Regions from separate parts of the Achromobacter sp. NPDC008082 genome, predicted to be linked through region 3. Evidence: predicted binding sites of a transcription regulator. Region 3 holds the regulator's gene; each other region holds the start of a gene.

The links. The regulator HrcA, encoded in region 3, represses chaperone genes, less so after heat shock. The targets are predictions, from matches to a motif close to TTAGCACTCNNNNNNNNNGAGTGCTAA.
Region 1: the regulator HrcA is predicted to act here: its motif matches at 2,012-2,038, upstream of rpoH (RNA polymerase sigma factor RpoH).
Region 2: the regulator HrcA is predicted to act here: its motif matches at 1,983-2,009, upstream of groES (co-chaperone GroES).

The regions. Positions count from the first base shown of each region.
Region 1 covers NZ_JBIBIB010000004.1:249,525-254,738, reverse strand. Annotated here, with positions in the region: gene cpdA (3',5'-cyclic-AMP phosphodiesterase) at 1-752, shown strand, start outside; gene rpoH (RNA polymerase sigma factor RpoH) at 1,081-1,965, opposite strand; gene ACFZAI_RS17410 (hypothetical protein) at 2,094-2,783, opposite strand; gene fghA (S-formylglutathione hydrolase) at 2,882-3,748, opposite strand; gene ACFZAI_RS17400 (hypothetical protein) at 3,980-4,744, shown strand.
Region 2 covers NZ_JBIBIB010000001.1:912,352-917,565, forward strand. Annotated here, with positions in the region: gene groL (chaperonin GroEL) at 1-1,603, opposite strand, end outside; gene groES (co-chaperone GroES) at 1,641-1,928, opposite strand; gene ACFZAI_RS04155 (sce7725 family protein) at 2,727-3,677, opposite strand; gene ACFZAI_RS04160 (sce7726 family protein) at 3,741-4,598, opposite strand.
Region 3 covers NZ_JBIBIB010000002.1:343,685-348,898, reverse strand. Annotated here, with positions in the region: gene grpE (nucleotide exchange factor GrpE) at 1-64, opposite strand, end outside; gene ACFZAI_RS08650 (hypothetical protein) at 190-426, opposite strand; gene hemH (ferrochelatase) at 416-1,540, opposite strand; gene hrcA (heat-inducible transcriptional repressor HrcA) at 1,586-2,590, opposite strand; gene ACFZAI_RS08635 (NAD kinase) at 2,732-3,631, shown strand; gene recN (DNA repair protein RecN) at 3,645-5,214, shown strand, end outside.

The DNA.
Region 1 (5,214 bases), on a different contig from region 3:
CCGACGTCGCGATGCTGGGCGTCAATACCGATGCGAGCCTGCGCGCGGTGCTGCGCCAGATCGAGGCCGACGGCAAGCATCCCGACCTGCTGCTGGCCACCGGCGACTTGTCCCAAGATGGCGAAGCCGCGGCGTATCGCCGCTTTGCCGCCATTCTTGGCGAGGCCGGTTCGTTGGCCGGCGCGCAGATCCGCTGCCTGCCGGGCAACCACGACATGCCGGCGGTGATGCGCCAGGAATTGCCGCAGTGGTCAACGCCCGTGACTGACGTAGGCGCATGGCGCGTGGTCACGTTGGACACCACCGTGCCCGGCTCCAACGCGGGCCATTTGCCCGACAGCCAGCTCGATATGCTGGAAGCGGCGCTGCAAGACGCGCCCGGCCGCCACACCCTGGTGGCGATGCACCACAACCCCATGCAGATCGACAGCCATTGGCATGACTCGATGATGATCGACAACCCGCAGGCGCTCTTCAAACGCCTGACGCGCTGGCCGCAGGTGCGGGTGCTGTTGTGGGGGCATGTGCATCACGAATTCGACCGCCGCCGCCATAACCTGCGGATGCTGGCCACGCCTTCCACCTGCTTTCAGTTCAGCATTCGCGACGGCAAACACGTGGTCGACAACATGGCGCCCGGCTATCGCTGGATCAAGCTCTATCAGGATGGGTCGATGGCCACGGGCGTGCGTCGCGTGCAGGACGCGCTGTGGCATACGGCGCTGGCGCCAGACAACGCGCAAGCCGCATAAAAAACGGGGCACCAGATATATGACATATATGTGGTGCCCCGCAAGCATCCGTCTCATAGGGGAGGGGAAAGAGGAGAAGCCGAGACGGATGACAAGACTGCTAACCGAAGTTCGCGGTCTACAGGAAGTTAGTCGGGCCGATCCCCATTAAGTTTCTGCAATCCGCAGAAATTTGAGCCTGAATTTGTATCAATTTATTGTTGATCCATCGGGGCTGCAAATCGATGCACAACGCCGCAACCCCGGTGCGCAGCCAACACGACAAAAGAAAAGGGCCGCTTGCGAGCGGCCCTTCTTGCGTACCTCGTGCAGGTTCTACCCCGGCGGATTACGCCGCCAGATTGCCGCGCATTTTCTTCAGCGCGGCGGCTTCGATCTGGCGGATGCGTTCAGCAGACACGCCGAACTCTTGCGCCAATTCGTGCAGCGTGGCGCCGCCATCGTCTTGCAGCCAGCGCGCTTCAACGATGCGGCGCGAACGGGCGTCCAGCGCATCCAGCGCGCCGGTCAAGCCCGTGCTTTGCAACTGATCGCGCGCGGCGCGTTCCAGCACGCGGGTCGGTTCCTGGCGGCCGTCGTCGGACAGGTAGGCGATGGGCGCATAGCTGTCGTCATCGTCGTCCTGATTTTCCAGCGACATGTCGCGGCCGGACAGGCGCACTTCCATTTCGCTGACATCTTCGCGGCGCACGTTCAGTTCGCGCGCGATGTGATCGACCTGTTCAGGGTCCAGCGTCTGGCCGTCGGGGCGCATGCTGCGCAGATTGAAGAACAGCTTGCGCTGGGCCTTGGTGGTGGCCACCTTGACCAAACGCCAGTTGCGGATGATGTATTCGTGGATTTCAGCCTTGATCCAGTGCACGGCGAACGACACCAGGCGCACGCCGCGCTCGGGGTCGAAACGCTTCACGGCCTTCATCAGGCCGACGTTGCCTTCTTGGATCAGGTCAGCGTGGGGCAAACCGTAGCCCAGGTACTGGCGGGCAACGGACACCACCAGACGCAGGTGGGACAGAATCAGTTCACGCGCAGCGCCCAGGTCTTCCTGGTCACGCAGGCGGCGGCCCAGCTCGGTTTCGCGTTCGGCGGACAGCACCGGCAGCCGGTTGACCGAAGAGATATACGCGTCGATCGTGCCAAGTGCGCCCGGATTGGCAATGGCCAACGCCAGAGCGTTGCCGGAAGCGGCCAACGAGGTACTGGGTTGTTTCATAGCGGGGGTCTCCGGAAAGCAAGGGGATAACGACATGGATTCGATGTTAGCACTCTAGTAAAGGGAGTGCTAATACGACTATTGCGGTGCGTCAAAGTTTCCATTCCATGACGCGTCCCCATATATTTTTACCAGCCCAGACGCTTTAACCCTTCTGCCGTAGCGTCGCCGTCCGGACGGATGAACAAGGCGCCGCGGGGGTCCATAAACACCTGGTACTTGGCGCCATCAAACATGGGCATGTAGGCGCCGCTGCCAAATTGGACATCGACAAAGGGGAACCAGTTCGGAAAACTTTTCTTCAGCGACCCCAAGTCGGGCGCGGGCCAGTCGTCCAAGGCGTGGACCGAGCGCGTGGCCGAGGCTTCGCGCGCCGCATCGCTGTAGCGGCCCGACAAGCGCTCCAGCCGATACAAGGGCGGCACGCCCGCCATCAGCGCGGGCAGCTTCCAACGCACAACACGCGCGTCGATCTGCCATTGGTCGCCGTACAGCACATATTGTTTAGGGCCGATGCCGGGGGCCGTGGTCGTAAGCTGGAACTGGCCTTCCGCCTGCTGGGCGATTTCAACGCGAGCCACGGACTCATCGGTGGTCAGGCGGTAAAACTGCACCAGCGACAACGCCAGCAAGCCGGACACGCAGCCCAGCAGCACCAGCATCAAGCCGAACAGGCGGCGCATCGGCCGGAACTGGAACATCTTGCGGCCACGCTCGTCGCGCGGGCCGCCGCGGCCCAGCAGCATGACGATGCCCGGCAGGAAGACGACGACGGCGCCCAGAAGAATCCAGACAAAGGGAGCGATACCGTTGATCAAATCAGGCGTTCCTATTCAGAGCGCCGCGGGTTTCAGCCCGTCGCGCCCAGGGCGCCGCGAGCCTGCCGCGGCAGGCTACCCAGTATAGAAGGGTGTCTTCAGCCCGCCGGTTTTCCAAGCCGTTCGACGTGAAACCGGATGTGATCCTCGATGAACGTCGAGATGAAGTAATAGCCATGGTCGTAGCCGGGCTGGCGGCGCAGCGTCAAGGGCTGATCGGCGGCGGCGCAGGCGGCTTCGAATACCTCGGGATACAACTGTTCAGCCAGGAATTGGTCGGATTCGCCCTGGTCGATGAGGATGCCGCCTGGGAAAGGGCGCTTCAGGCTACGCATCAACGCCGACGCGTCGTAAGCCGCCCACTCGGCGGGGTTGTCGCCCAGGTAGGCGCCGAAAGCCTTCTTGCCCCACGGGCACTGGCTGGGCGCGGCGATGGGCGCAAACGCGGAAACCGAACGGAACTTCGCGGGGTTGCGCAGCGCCAGCACCAATGCGCCGTGACCGCCCATGGAGTGCCCGAAGATGCCGGTGCGGGACGCGTCGCCGGGCAGGGTGCCGCCCGTGACGATGCCGTGCAGTTCATCGGTGACGTAGCTGTACATGCGGTAGTGGTCGCGCCAGGCCGGCGTGGTGGCGTCCACATAGAAGCCGGCGCCCGTGCCGAGATCCCAGCTTTCTTCTTCGCCCGGCACATTCGCGCCACGCGGGCTGGTGTCAGGCGCGACCAGCATCACGCCAAGTTCAGCAGCCAGGCGCTGGGCGCCCGCCTTGATCATGAAGGTTTCTTCGGTGCAGGTCAGGCCCGCCAGATAGAACAGCACAGGCACGGGGCCGTTGTCGGCCTGCGGCGGCACGTAAACCGAAAATCGCATGGGCAGGCCGATCTGGGCGGACTCATGGCGGTAGTAGCGCTGCGTACCGCCAAAGCAGCGATGCTGGGAAATGAGCTCCAAGGCCGTGGGCATGGATTTTCTCCGGTCAGGGGGGTGAAAAAAACGTCGACGGGTTAGGGTATATCCACGGTACGACGTTCCGTCGCCGAATGTTAACCTGCACTCGAAAGCGGCCGAATGACAAAAAAAATGGATTCCGTGCCCAATTTGTGATCACGGGACTTGACCAGCGCCTACCGTGGCACTATTTATATACCGTGAGCGAAGACAACCCGTTCTTCCAGATACGCAAGCCCTGACACTATGGCCCGACTGCCCCGTCTGTACGCCCCCGGGCTGCCCCAACTGGTGCAGGCCAACTTCATTTCGCCGCTGGCCGCGCCGTCGCAACCAGCGCCCGCCGACATCCTGAACCAACTGGCCACGTGGCTGGGCGAATCCGCTCAACGCCATCGCGTGTCGGTTCACGGCTGGCTGCTTGCCAATGACCGCATCTTGCTGCTGGCGACGCCCGCTGACGAAGAAGGCCTGCCCCGGCTGATGCAAACGTTGGGCCGCAACCTGGCGGCGCGCTTGCGTGGCGGCCGGGTGTTCGCGGGGCGTTACCGCTCTGCGCTGCTGGAGCCGGGCGCTTGGGTATTGCCGGCGCTGGTCTGGCTGGAAACGTACCCGGTACGCAGCGGCGCTTCACAAGACCCTGATTCCTGGCCCTGGTCGTCCGCGGCCAGCCACACCGGCAACACGACGGCAGCGCCCGCCCAGTGGCAATCCGATCACGCGGATTACTGGGCTTGCGGCAACACGCCATTCGACCGCCAAGCCAATTACCGCAAACGCCTGCACGACGGCCTGTCGCGCGAAGAATCGCAGCGCATTGACCAAGCCGTGTCGGGTCAATGGGCATTGGGCGGCGCGAGCTTCATCGCCAGCCTGGCCCATACCGCCAGCCGGCGCGTGGCCCCCGGCCAGCGCGGCCGTCCCCGCAAGAAACCGGCCGCCCCTGCGTCCACTGACGCGGAAGCCTCCCCGGCTGCGCCGACGAGCTCAACGCCCACGACGTCATCCTGATACCCGAACCCGCCTTCCCGGCGGGTTTTTCGCAGCATTTGCCGGCAGGCTTGATCCGCCGGCGGTGAGACCCTTCATTTGGAAGCGGTCCGAGCATTGCGCCTGAGGACATGAGCACCTGCGCGCCTGAGCACATGGGCACCTGCGCGCCTATGCGCCTGTGCACCTGTGCGGCTGTGTGCCTCTGCACCTGAGCACATGAGCGCCTGGGCGCCTGGGCGCCTGGGCGCCTGAGCGCCCCAGATTCCAGCGAAGCTGTGCAGTTTTCGCCACAGGCGAGGTTGATATTCCGCAGCAAATTACCGCTTTATTTTGGGGACAGATGAAGCCATAAATAGGGATTTCACTACACTTTGGCGGTAACGGCTCAAAGCTCCTCGTTGCCAAGCCAATAATGGCGCGGCCATTGTTATGTCCCTATATTTATGCCCTATGATGGAGCATTAATATAAATAGGGTCACACCCCTAT
Region 2 (5,214 bases), on a different contig from region 3:
GCATGGCCGGGGCAGCGGGCTTGTCTTCGGCCAGTTCGACCACGGCGGCTTCAGCCGTCAGCAGCAGGCTGGCGACGGAGGCAGCGTTTTGCAGGGCGGTGCGGGTCACCTTGGTGGGGTCCAGAACGCCTTGCTCGACCAGGTCGGTGTACTCGCCGGTTGCAGCGTTGTAGCCGTAGTTGCCCTTGCCGTTCAGCACGTTGCTGACCACGACGCTGGCTTCTTCGCCGGCGTTCGTGACGATGGTGCGCAGCGGCTCTTCCACAGCACGCAGGATCAGCTTGATACCGGCGTTCTGGTCAGGCGTGTCGCCCTTCAGGTCAGCGATGGCTTGCTTGGCGCGCAGCAGTGCAACACCGCCACCAGCCACAACGCCTTCTTCCACTGCAGCGCGGGTAGCGTGCAGGGCGTCTTCGACGCGAGCCTTCTTTTCCTTCATTTCGACTTCGGTGGCAGCGCCAACGCGAATCACGGCAACGCCGCCGGCCAGCTTGGCCACGCGTTCTTGCAGCTTTTCACGGTCGTAGTCGGACGTGGCTTCTTCGATCTGGATGCGAACTTGCTTGACGCGAGCTTCGATCGACTTGCTGTCGCCAGCGCCGTCGATGATCGTCGTGTTTTCCTTGCCCACTTCGATGCGCTTGGCTTGGCCCAGTTCAGCCAGGCCGGCCTTTTCCAGCGACATGCCGGTTTCTTCGGAGATCACGGTGCCGCCCGTCAGGATGGCGATGTCTTCCAGCATGGCCTTGCGGCGGTCGCCGAAGCCCGGAGCCTTGACGGCGGTGGTCTTCAGGATGCCACGGATGTTGTTCACAACCAGGGTGGCCAGCGCTTCGCCTTCGACGTCTTCTGCGATGATCAGCAGCGGACGGCTCGACTTGGCAACTTGCTCCAGCACGGGCAGCAGGTCACGGATGTTGCTGATCTTCTTGTCGAAAATCAGGACAAACGGATCTTCCAGCACGGCAACTTGCTTTTCCGGGCTGTTGATGAAGTAGGGCGACAGGTAGCCGCGGTCGAATTGCATACCTTCGACGACGTCCAGCTCGTTTTCCAGCGACTTGCCGTCTTCGACGGTGATGACGCCTTCCTTGCCAACCTTGTCCATCGCGTCAGCGATGATCTGGCCGATGGAGGAATCGCTGTTGGCCGAGATCGAGCCGACTTGAGCGATTTCCTTGCTGGTCGTGACCGGCTTGGATTGCTTCTTCAGTTCGGCGACGGCGGCGGCGACAGCCTTGTCGATACCGCGCTTCAGATCGATCGGGTTGAAACCGGCGGCAACGTACTTCAGGCCTTCCATGACGATGGCTTGAGCCAGCACGGTGGCGGTCGTGGTGCCGTCACCGGCGTTGTCGGAGGTCTTGGAAGCAACGTCCTTGACCAGTTGTGCGCCGATGTTCTCGAACTTGTCCTTCAGTTCGATTTCCTTGGCGACGGACACGCCGTCCTTGGTCACGGTCGGGGCGCCGAACGAGCGCTCCAGCACGACGTTGCGACCCTTGGGGCCCAGGGTGGTCTTAACAGCGTTGGCGAGAACATTCACGCCACGGACGATGCGCACGCGGGCGTCGTCACCGAACAATACTTGCTTGGCAGCCATTTCTTAGCTTCCTTCGAAAATTCGTTTGAGGCGGGGTTTACTGAACCACGGCGAGGATTTCGTCCTCGCGGATGACGAGCAGTTCTTCGCCATCAACCTTCACGGACTGGCCGGCGTACTTGCCGAACAGAACCTTGTCGCCAGCCTTCAGGTCGACCGGCAGAATCTTGCCGTCTTCGGTCTTCTTGCCGGGGCCGACGGCCACGACTTCGCCTTGATCAGGCTTTTCTGCGGCGCTGTCGGGGATGACGATGCCCGAGGCAGTCTTGCGCTCGTTTTCGAGGCGTTTGACGATCACGCGATCGCCCAGGGGACGCAAGGCCATGAGGAACTCCTGTTTGCTTAAAAAGTGAATGATCAGTTAGCCCCGGGAGGGCTGTTAGCACTCACCGGTGTCGAGTGCTAATTATAGGGATGATGTTCCGGGGTTCAAGGGGGGGAGGCTGCGCTGTTACATATTTGGGTGGGTGGGCCGATAGCGGCGTATCGGGGACGCACCCCGTGTCGAAATTCATCTAACTCGGGATTTACGTCATCCAGTTTGGGAATCGATAATTTTCGATATACAAGCGCTGGCACGGCCTCCAGCCCGATTTCACCCCTGAAGGTCCGATTTCCTGAGTCACCACAGTAGGGCGATCCGCCGTTCTCCGCGGTATGGTGCCTTTGCCTGCGGCTAGCACTGCGACGTGTCAAACGACGCCCGCCAGTACCTGCTTTGGCCGTGTACGCCAAATACTGCTGCCAAACCACGGTCGCTCTCTACCTGGTCTGCTATTGGACGACGGGCCGCTTCCGACCCATTACGGCCATTGGTCTAGATAGTTTGATCGGCTGCAATGCAGCGATAGTGGACCTAGCCTGCGGAACAGTTCGGGACAGCCATCTGAGCCGGCTTGAGTTAGTTGCTAGCCGCCGAACACGTTCCGATGCCTGTACGCCTACGGCACGGTAAACCAGTCGCGGCTAGGCAAACCAAGTGCAACACGTTCTCCAACTGAGGGGGGGAGTGGCGACACTGCTCACACCTCATCCGGCAAGAAAGGGTTGCAAACATGGGACATCTTTGCAGCGGCCAAGCTATATCGTCTGGACTGCTGGTCCCAGAAGGCTCGTGCCGACTTTAGAGAGTGCCGTCAAGTAGGTCCAGCATCAGGCAGATGTGATGTTCTAGCTGCAGAACCTTGTTGGTACCGAGTCCGGGGAAATGGCTCGCTGCGACGTGATTGGCGTACCCGTCTAGCGCGAAATTTGTGCCGAATTCCTTGGGGCGGGTCTTCGCAGCCTTCACGAGCTTGCGGGCGGCCTGGAGGAACTTGTCTTCGGTGCTCCCGACATCCTTGTCGGTGTCGTCAGACACGAAGTGCTCAATCCATACGTCGCTGGACTTGTGCTTGTAGATGGCGTGAATCGCTACGGCCGCAGGCTGACCGCCACCTGGCGTGAATGCCGAGCCAATGGCTGCATAGTCGCCGAACCCCACCCACGAGGGTTTGAACGTCTTGTACCGGTCGGTGAAGAGTTCAGCGCCGTCGTAGTCGGAGTTGCGGTCCAACTTATTGAAATAATCGCGGATGTCAACCCGCCTGGCAGACGGCAGGAGCGTCTGCTGAGCTACGGTCATCTTCTCGTTCAACACGATGTGGAAACGCACGTTCGCATCGGCGGCAAGCGTCTTTAGCTCAGCGTCAGTCAAGGCCGGGCTTGAGTAGGCTAGTGCGACTTTTCGCCCGGCAAAGCGCTTGAGGAAGGACGAAACATGGGCGAGCGTCGTAGTCGAGACGCATCGGAAAGTCGGCAAGATGGAATCGTGCTCATCAACGACCTCCAGGACCTCTTTAAGCCATGCTTTTGCCTCGTCCTTGGGCTTCAACTCATGCTTGTCTGGGTTGAGGATGACTGCCAATGTTTGACCGGCCTTGCCGAACTCCTTGATGCATCTAGCAAGGTCTGAGCTATTGCGCTTGACCGGCTCTATCACCGGCACCAGAGCCTCGAGCGACCTATGGTCGTCCAGCATGGCGCGCAAGGCTAGGAATTCGGAACGACGCCCATAGACAAACGGGAAATACATGACACCTCCCCCAATCTCGTATCCGTTACGAAATCTAATAATTAGGAGGTAAATGTAATGGGACTAAATGGATTCGGCAAGGGCATCCAAAAGGCGCTGTCGCTTAGGTCGTGAAAGCGGCGTCTCGTACGCCAATACGCGAAGGCTCTGCGGCAGGGAGGAAACGAACGCCACCGAATCTTCGTCAGTCGTGCGCGCACGCATGGTGGAGACGAGTACCTTGTGCGCTTGCGGACTAGTCAGGCGGCAGAAGAGCTGCTCGTAGTGCTGATGGAGACGCCCATTGGGCATCGCTGGCTGAGGCCCGAAGTGTTTGTGAACCGCGTCCATGTACTCTTGACGGCGCAGCATGCGGAAGACGACCGCGGTTTCAACGCGAGAAATGTCACGGACGGACTTACGCACCTCTCGGAGGCTGCCCTTGTCGGTAAGGCAAAGGATGCCCACACGTTCGTCGACCAATGATGCGTAGCGCCGGGCGAGGTCTGGATGTGTCACCACGTAGACGCTATCGAAGGCTCGAAGATACGCAGGTGTTTGCGTGTTCAATCGTCGATGGCTGTCGTATTCGGTCTTGACCTCGTAGGCCGTCGAAGTTCCGTTGAAAACAGCCACATCGATGATGGAACCAGCGACGCCGAGCTCGATGCTCATGCTGGAGGTGCGAGGGCTATGCCTGCCGAAGACAATGCGGTTGGCAATGGCCGCCTTGTACACGTACTCGCAGCGGAATTCCTGTCCCAGTTCAGCAAGCGATGCATCGAACAGATCCGCTACGGAGGCGTCGTGCTTGGCTGTCCGCACACCTAGCCCCGCGAGTCGCTTCGCGACGTGCTTCGCCGTTCCCCGCCGTGCGATGTCATCAAGCACAGGTCGGGAGAAGATGCGGGCAATTAGGCGGGAGCGTTCGGTTTCGGTCATGGAGAAGGGTGGTGTCGCTCAGGATCCAATGTGAGAGCGACCGCTTAAACGCGCCACCAAACCTCGCGGCGCAGCCGCAGAGTGTAGCTTTTAATGGGGAAGCCCGCGACTGCTCGGTGGCCCAAGGAGGTTGTGGGGCGAGGCTCTAAAGCAGGGGCGCTTGCCAACCTTTTGACTGGTGAAATCCCCTAGGACGGAATGACTGCTACCAGCCTGAAGCGGGCACTCAGCCAAACTTTCCAGTGACCGCTCCAGGCCGCTGGCAGACGTTCGTCAACCGCGTCTAGCTCACAGCCGTTGTAGGGTAGGGCAGGCGCACTGGCATGGGGGCCTCGAGATGTGATGGTCCCAATCATCACCCAAGTTCAATGAACTTTCTGGGGAAGAATGCGATGTTCAATGAACCACTGCGGCCAAAGTGAATGAACCAAATTTCGCTAAGTCCATGATTTACAACATGCCGAGTTTCCACCTTCAATGAACCTCGCCATGGAGGTCCAGTTTCGTGTGTCACGCCTAGGGTGATGTCGCTTTAAACCGGCCCTCATCGATGTAGCGCTTGAACACCTGCCACGGGTTCAAGGCATGCGAGAGCCAACGTTGCACAACTTTTCGA
Region 3 (5,214 bases):
GGGCCGCGTCGGCGTTCTGGCCGACTTCGGGCGTCTGATCTACAGGCTCGTGGGGTGCCGTCATGGGGAATCCTCCAAAAAGAATGGCTTTCGCAGACATGAATGGGGGCCAATACCCCTATTTCAAGCCCGGGAAAGCGAAATATTCCCCGACGGCATCCGCCCGGGCGGCGGCGTGGCCGAAGGCGTTTACTTTTTGTGGGGCGCCGCGGGCGCGACCGGGTCGCTGGCCGGGAAGCTCTCTTTCAGAGCACGGTCCACGCGCGTTTCGTCATCTTCCGGCTCGGGCCGGATTGCGATGGGGTCGCTGGCGGGAAAGGTTTCAGCCAGCGCTTCATCCAGATCGTGCTCGACCTGATCCTCATCTACCGGGGTGGCAACCGTCCCCTTTTTTACCGCTTTGCCGCTCTTGGGATCATGGTGCATGCGCCTTCTCCTTCAAGTCCGTGATGGGCTGGACAGTCAGAGGCCACCCCTGCAAGTTCCGTTCCACCAACCTGGCCAAACCGGCGATCCAGTCGGGATCGTCATTCAGAGCAGGGATGTAGCGGAACTGCTTGCCGCCTGCCTCAATAAAGGCGTCGCGGCATTCAAGGCTGATCTCTTCCAGCGTTTCCAGACAGTCTGCCACAAATCCCGGGCACACCACATCCACCTCGGTAACGCCCGAGGCAGCCAGCGCCTTGAGGGTGGGTTCGGTGTAGGGCTCCAACCAGCGCGCGGTGCCGAAGCGGCTTTGGAAGGTGACTTCGATCTGGTCGCGCGGCAGCGACAGGCGCTGCGACAACAAGCGCGCCGACTCCATGCAATCGCGGTAATACGGGTCGCCCAATTCGATCGAATAACGCGGCAGGCCGTGAAAGCTCATGACCAACTTCTGCGGTTTGCCACGTTCGCGCCAAAAGGACTCGATGCTGGCCGCCAGAGGGTCCAGCCAGACCGGGTCTTCATGGAAACGCTTGGTGAAGCGCAGTTCGGGCTGATTGCGCAGCCGCCCCGCATGGCGCGTCACGGCATCCACCACGGTGGCGGTGGTGCTTGCGGCGTACTGCGGATACAGCGGCACGGTCAGGATGCGTTCGCAACCGGCGGCGCGCAGACGCGTGATGGCGTCAGGAATGGACGGATTGCCATAGCGCATCCCCAATTCCACCACGGCATTGATGCCAGACTGCTGCAAGGCCGCGCGCACGCCGTCCGCCTGGCGCTGGCTGTAAACCATCAGCGGCGAACCCTCTTTGAGCCACACGCCAGCGTAACGCGGCGCGAGCTTTTTCGGGCGCAGCGTCAGCACCAGACCATGCAGGATGGGCTTCCACAAATAACGGGGAATTTCGATCACGCGCGGGTCGGACAGGAATTCGCCCAGGTACTTCCTGATGTCCTGCTTGCTGGGCGTGTCCGGCGTGCCCAGGTTCACCAGCAGCACGCCGATCGTGTCCAGGCCGCGTGGCGGCGGATCTTCGTTGAAGGGGTCGTCCTGCTCGGTTTCCGGCAGATAGCGTTCAGGCCACAAATACTTGAACAGGCGAAGAAACACAAAAACTCCCCTTCCTCCGCAAGGAGGATGTAGCTTTGAATGGAACTACTGGTTGTGGCTGAGGGCGTTGGACAACAAGCGCGCCGTGATGTCCACGATGGGAATGACGCGCTCGTAAGCCATGCGGGTGGGGCCGATCACGCCCAGCGTGCCCACCACCTTGCCGTCCACGCCGTAAGGCGCGGTGATGACCGACACTTCTTCCATCGGCACCAGTTGCGAGTCGCCGCCGATGTAGATCTGCACGCCCTGCGCGCGGCTGGACACGTCCAGCAGTTGCAGCAGGTCGGTCTTCTTTTCGAACAGCGAAAACATTTTGCGCAGGCGGTCCATGTCGGACGCAATGTCCGTCACGTCCAGCAGCTTGCGTTCGCCGGAAATGATCATGGCGTCGCCATCTTCCGCCGCTTCCGCGCTGGCTTCCACCGCCGCCTGCATCAGGCGCGAAATGTCTTCGCGCAACTGGGCGAGTTCGGTCGATAACGTCTGCCGCACCGCATTGAAGGACTTGCCGGCGAAATGCATGTTGAAGAAATTGCCGGCTTCCAGCAATTCGGCTTCGACGTAATCGCGCTGCACAAAGAGAATGCGGTTCTGGACGTCGCCGTCGGGCGTGACGATGATCAGCAGCACCCGCTTGTCGGACAGGCGGATGAATTCAATCTGGCGGAACACCTGGGCGCGCTTGGGCGTCAGCACCACGCCCGCGAATTGCGTCAGGTTCGACAGCAAGGCGGCGGCCGCGTTGACGGCGCGCGTGGGTTCGGCGGCCGACAGCATTTCGCCCATGTTGTGGGGTTGCAGCTGATACGACTGCACGGCAAGCAGGGAATCGACGAACATGCGATAGCCCCGCGGCGTGGGAACCCGGCCGGCGGAGGTGTGCGGACTGTGGATCAGCCCCAGCTCTTCAAGATCCGCCATCACGTTGCGGATGGTGGCTGGGGACAAATCGAAGACTTTCGATAGCGTCCGCGAGCCGACGGGCTGCCCATCGGCGATGTAGCGTTCTATCAACGCTTTCAGTAGTGCGCGTGCGCGGTCATCCATAGCAGGTATTTTAGGGAATCTTTTCCAATTAAGGCGATTTTTGTCCCGCAAGCAGATATGCGGCCCCATATAATCGGCTAAACGGCCCATTCCGGGCGCGTTTCGGCTTTCGGATTTCGCCTTTTTGATACGCACGCAGCCATGCACTTTCCTACCGTCGCCCTGATCGGCAGATACCAGGACACCGGCCTGGACACACCGCTGAGAGCACTTGCGCACGCGCTGACGCAAGCGGGCAGGCACGTGCTCATCGATGCGGACACCGCGCGCAACACCGGCCTGACCGAATACCCCATCGCTACCCTTGAAGAGATTGGCCAGAATGCCTCGCTGGCCGTCGTAATGGGCGGCGACGGCACCGTGCTGGGAGCTGGCCGGCATCTGGCCCCTTACGGCGTGCCGCTGGTCGGCATCAACCACGGCCGATTGGGCTTCATCACCGACATTCCGCTGCAAGATGCGCACGGCGCGCTGGCGCGTGTGCTGGAAGGCAGCTTCCAGATCGAAGAACGCATGCTGCTGGAAGGCAGCGTGTGGCGCGGCGATCAAAAAATGTATTCCGCGTCGGCGCTCAACGACGTCGTGCTGAACCGCGCCGGCCGCGGCGGCATGATCGAAGTGCGCGTCGAGCTGGACGGCGCCTTCATGTACACGCAGCGCGCCGACGGCCTGATCATCGCCACGCCCACTGGCTCCACCGCGTATGCGCTGTCTGCCAACGGCCCCATCCTGCATCCCGGCATGAACGCCATGGTGCTGGTCCCCGTGGCCCCGCAGACGCTGTCGAACCGCCCTATCGTGATTCCCGACACCGGCGTGCTGAACATGACACTGACGGCAATGGGCCGCGTGGAAGTCGGCGCCAGCGTGCATTTCGACATGCAGACCTGGTCTGACCTGCAACCGGGTGACCGCATCGTCGTGCAGCGCGCGCCGTACACCATCCGCTTCGTGCACCCTGAGGGCTACAGCTTCTTTTCCACCCTGCGCCGCAAGCTGCACTGGAACCTGATGCCCCAGGCCACCGACAACGTAGAGTAGTAAGCGCCCCGACATGCTGCGCACCCTGCATATCCGCGACTTCGTCATCGTCGAACAAACGGAAATCCATTTCGGCCCCGGCTTTACCGTCTTCTCTGGCGAAACCGGCGCGGGCAAATCCATTCTGGTGGACGCGCTGGCGCTGACGCTGGGCGAACGCGGCGACGCCAGCATGCTGCGCGAAGGCGCGCCGCGTGCCGACATCACCGCCGTTTTCGACACGCCTAAATCCCTGCACGCCTGGCTGGCCGAACGCGAGATCGACGCCGATGACGAATTGTCGCTGCGCCGCGTGATCGATGCACAAGGCCGCAGCCGCGCCTACATCAATGGCACGCCGGCCACCGTCGCGCAACTGCGCGAACTGGGCGACAGCCTGGTCGACATCCATGGCCAGCACGCCCACCAAAGCCTGATGCGCCCCGATGCCCAACGCGACTTGCTCGACGCCCATGGCGGCCATGGCGATCTGCGCCAAGCCGTCGGCCAGGCCTGGAAGCAGTGGCGCGCGCTGGCGCGGCAATTAGAAGCGGCCGAAAAAGATGCGGCCAGCCTGGCCACTGAACGCGACCGCCTGCAATGGCAGGTCGACGAGCTCGACCAACTGGCGTTAGGCCCGGACGAATGGGAATCGCTGCAATCCGAACACACGCGGCTGTCGCATTCGCAATCGCTACTGGACGGCGCCTCGCAAATTCTTGAAGCGCTGGACGGCGAAGGCGATTCCGCGCATCACCGCGTCACATCCGCCAACAGCCGCATCCAGCAGATGCTGCGGCACGACCCCGGCCTGAAAGGCGTGTATGACGAGTTGGAATCGGCCCGCATCGCCATCAGCGAAGCGGTGTCTGACCTGAACAACTACGTCAGCCGCGTCGATCTCGACCCGAAACGGCTGGCCGACGTGGAAGCGCGGCTGGGCTTGGTGTTTGAAACCGCCCGCAAATTCCGCACCGAACCCGATGCCTTGTGCGAATTGCGTGATGCGCTGCACGCCGAGCTGGCCGCGTTGCAGGCCGCCGGCGACATCGACGCGCTGCGCGCCCAAGCCGTCACCGCCCAAGCCCAGTACGACGCGGCCGCAGCGAAACTCACCACGGCGCGCCGCAAGGTCGCAAAAGACCTTGGCAAACAAGTCACGCTGGCCATGCAAACGCTGGCCATGCAAGGCGGCAAGTTTGAGCCCACGCTGGCGGCAGGCGCGCCGTCCGCGCACGGCAATGAGCAAGTGGAATTCCTGGTGGCGGGCCATGCTGGCACCACGCCCCGCCCCCTGGCCAAAGTGGCCTCGGGCGGCGAACTGTCGCGTATTTCGCTGGCGCTGTCCGTCATCGCCAGCCGCGCGGCACGCGTGCCGACGCTGATCTTCGACGAAGTCGACAGCGGGGTTGGCGGCGCGGTGGCCGAAGCCGTGGGCAAACTTCTGCGCGAACTCGGTGAACGCCATCAGGTGCTGTGCGTCACGCACTTGCCGCAAGTGGCCGCCTGCGCCAACAACCAGTTCCTGGTCAGCAAGACCGAATCCCGCGGCACTACGCGCTCCAGCATCGAAGAACTGGACGCGGCCGCCCGTGTCGAAGAAA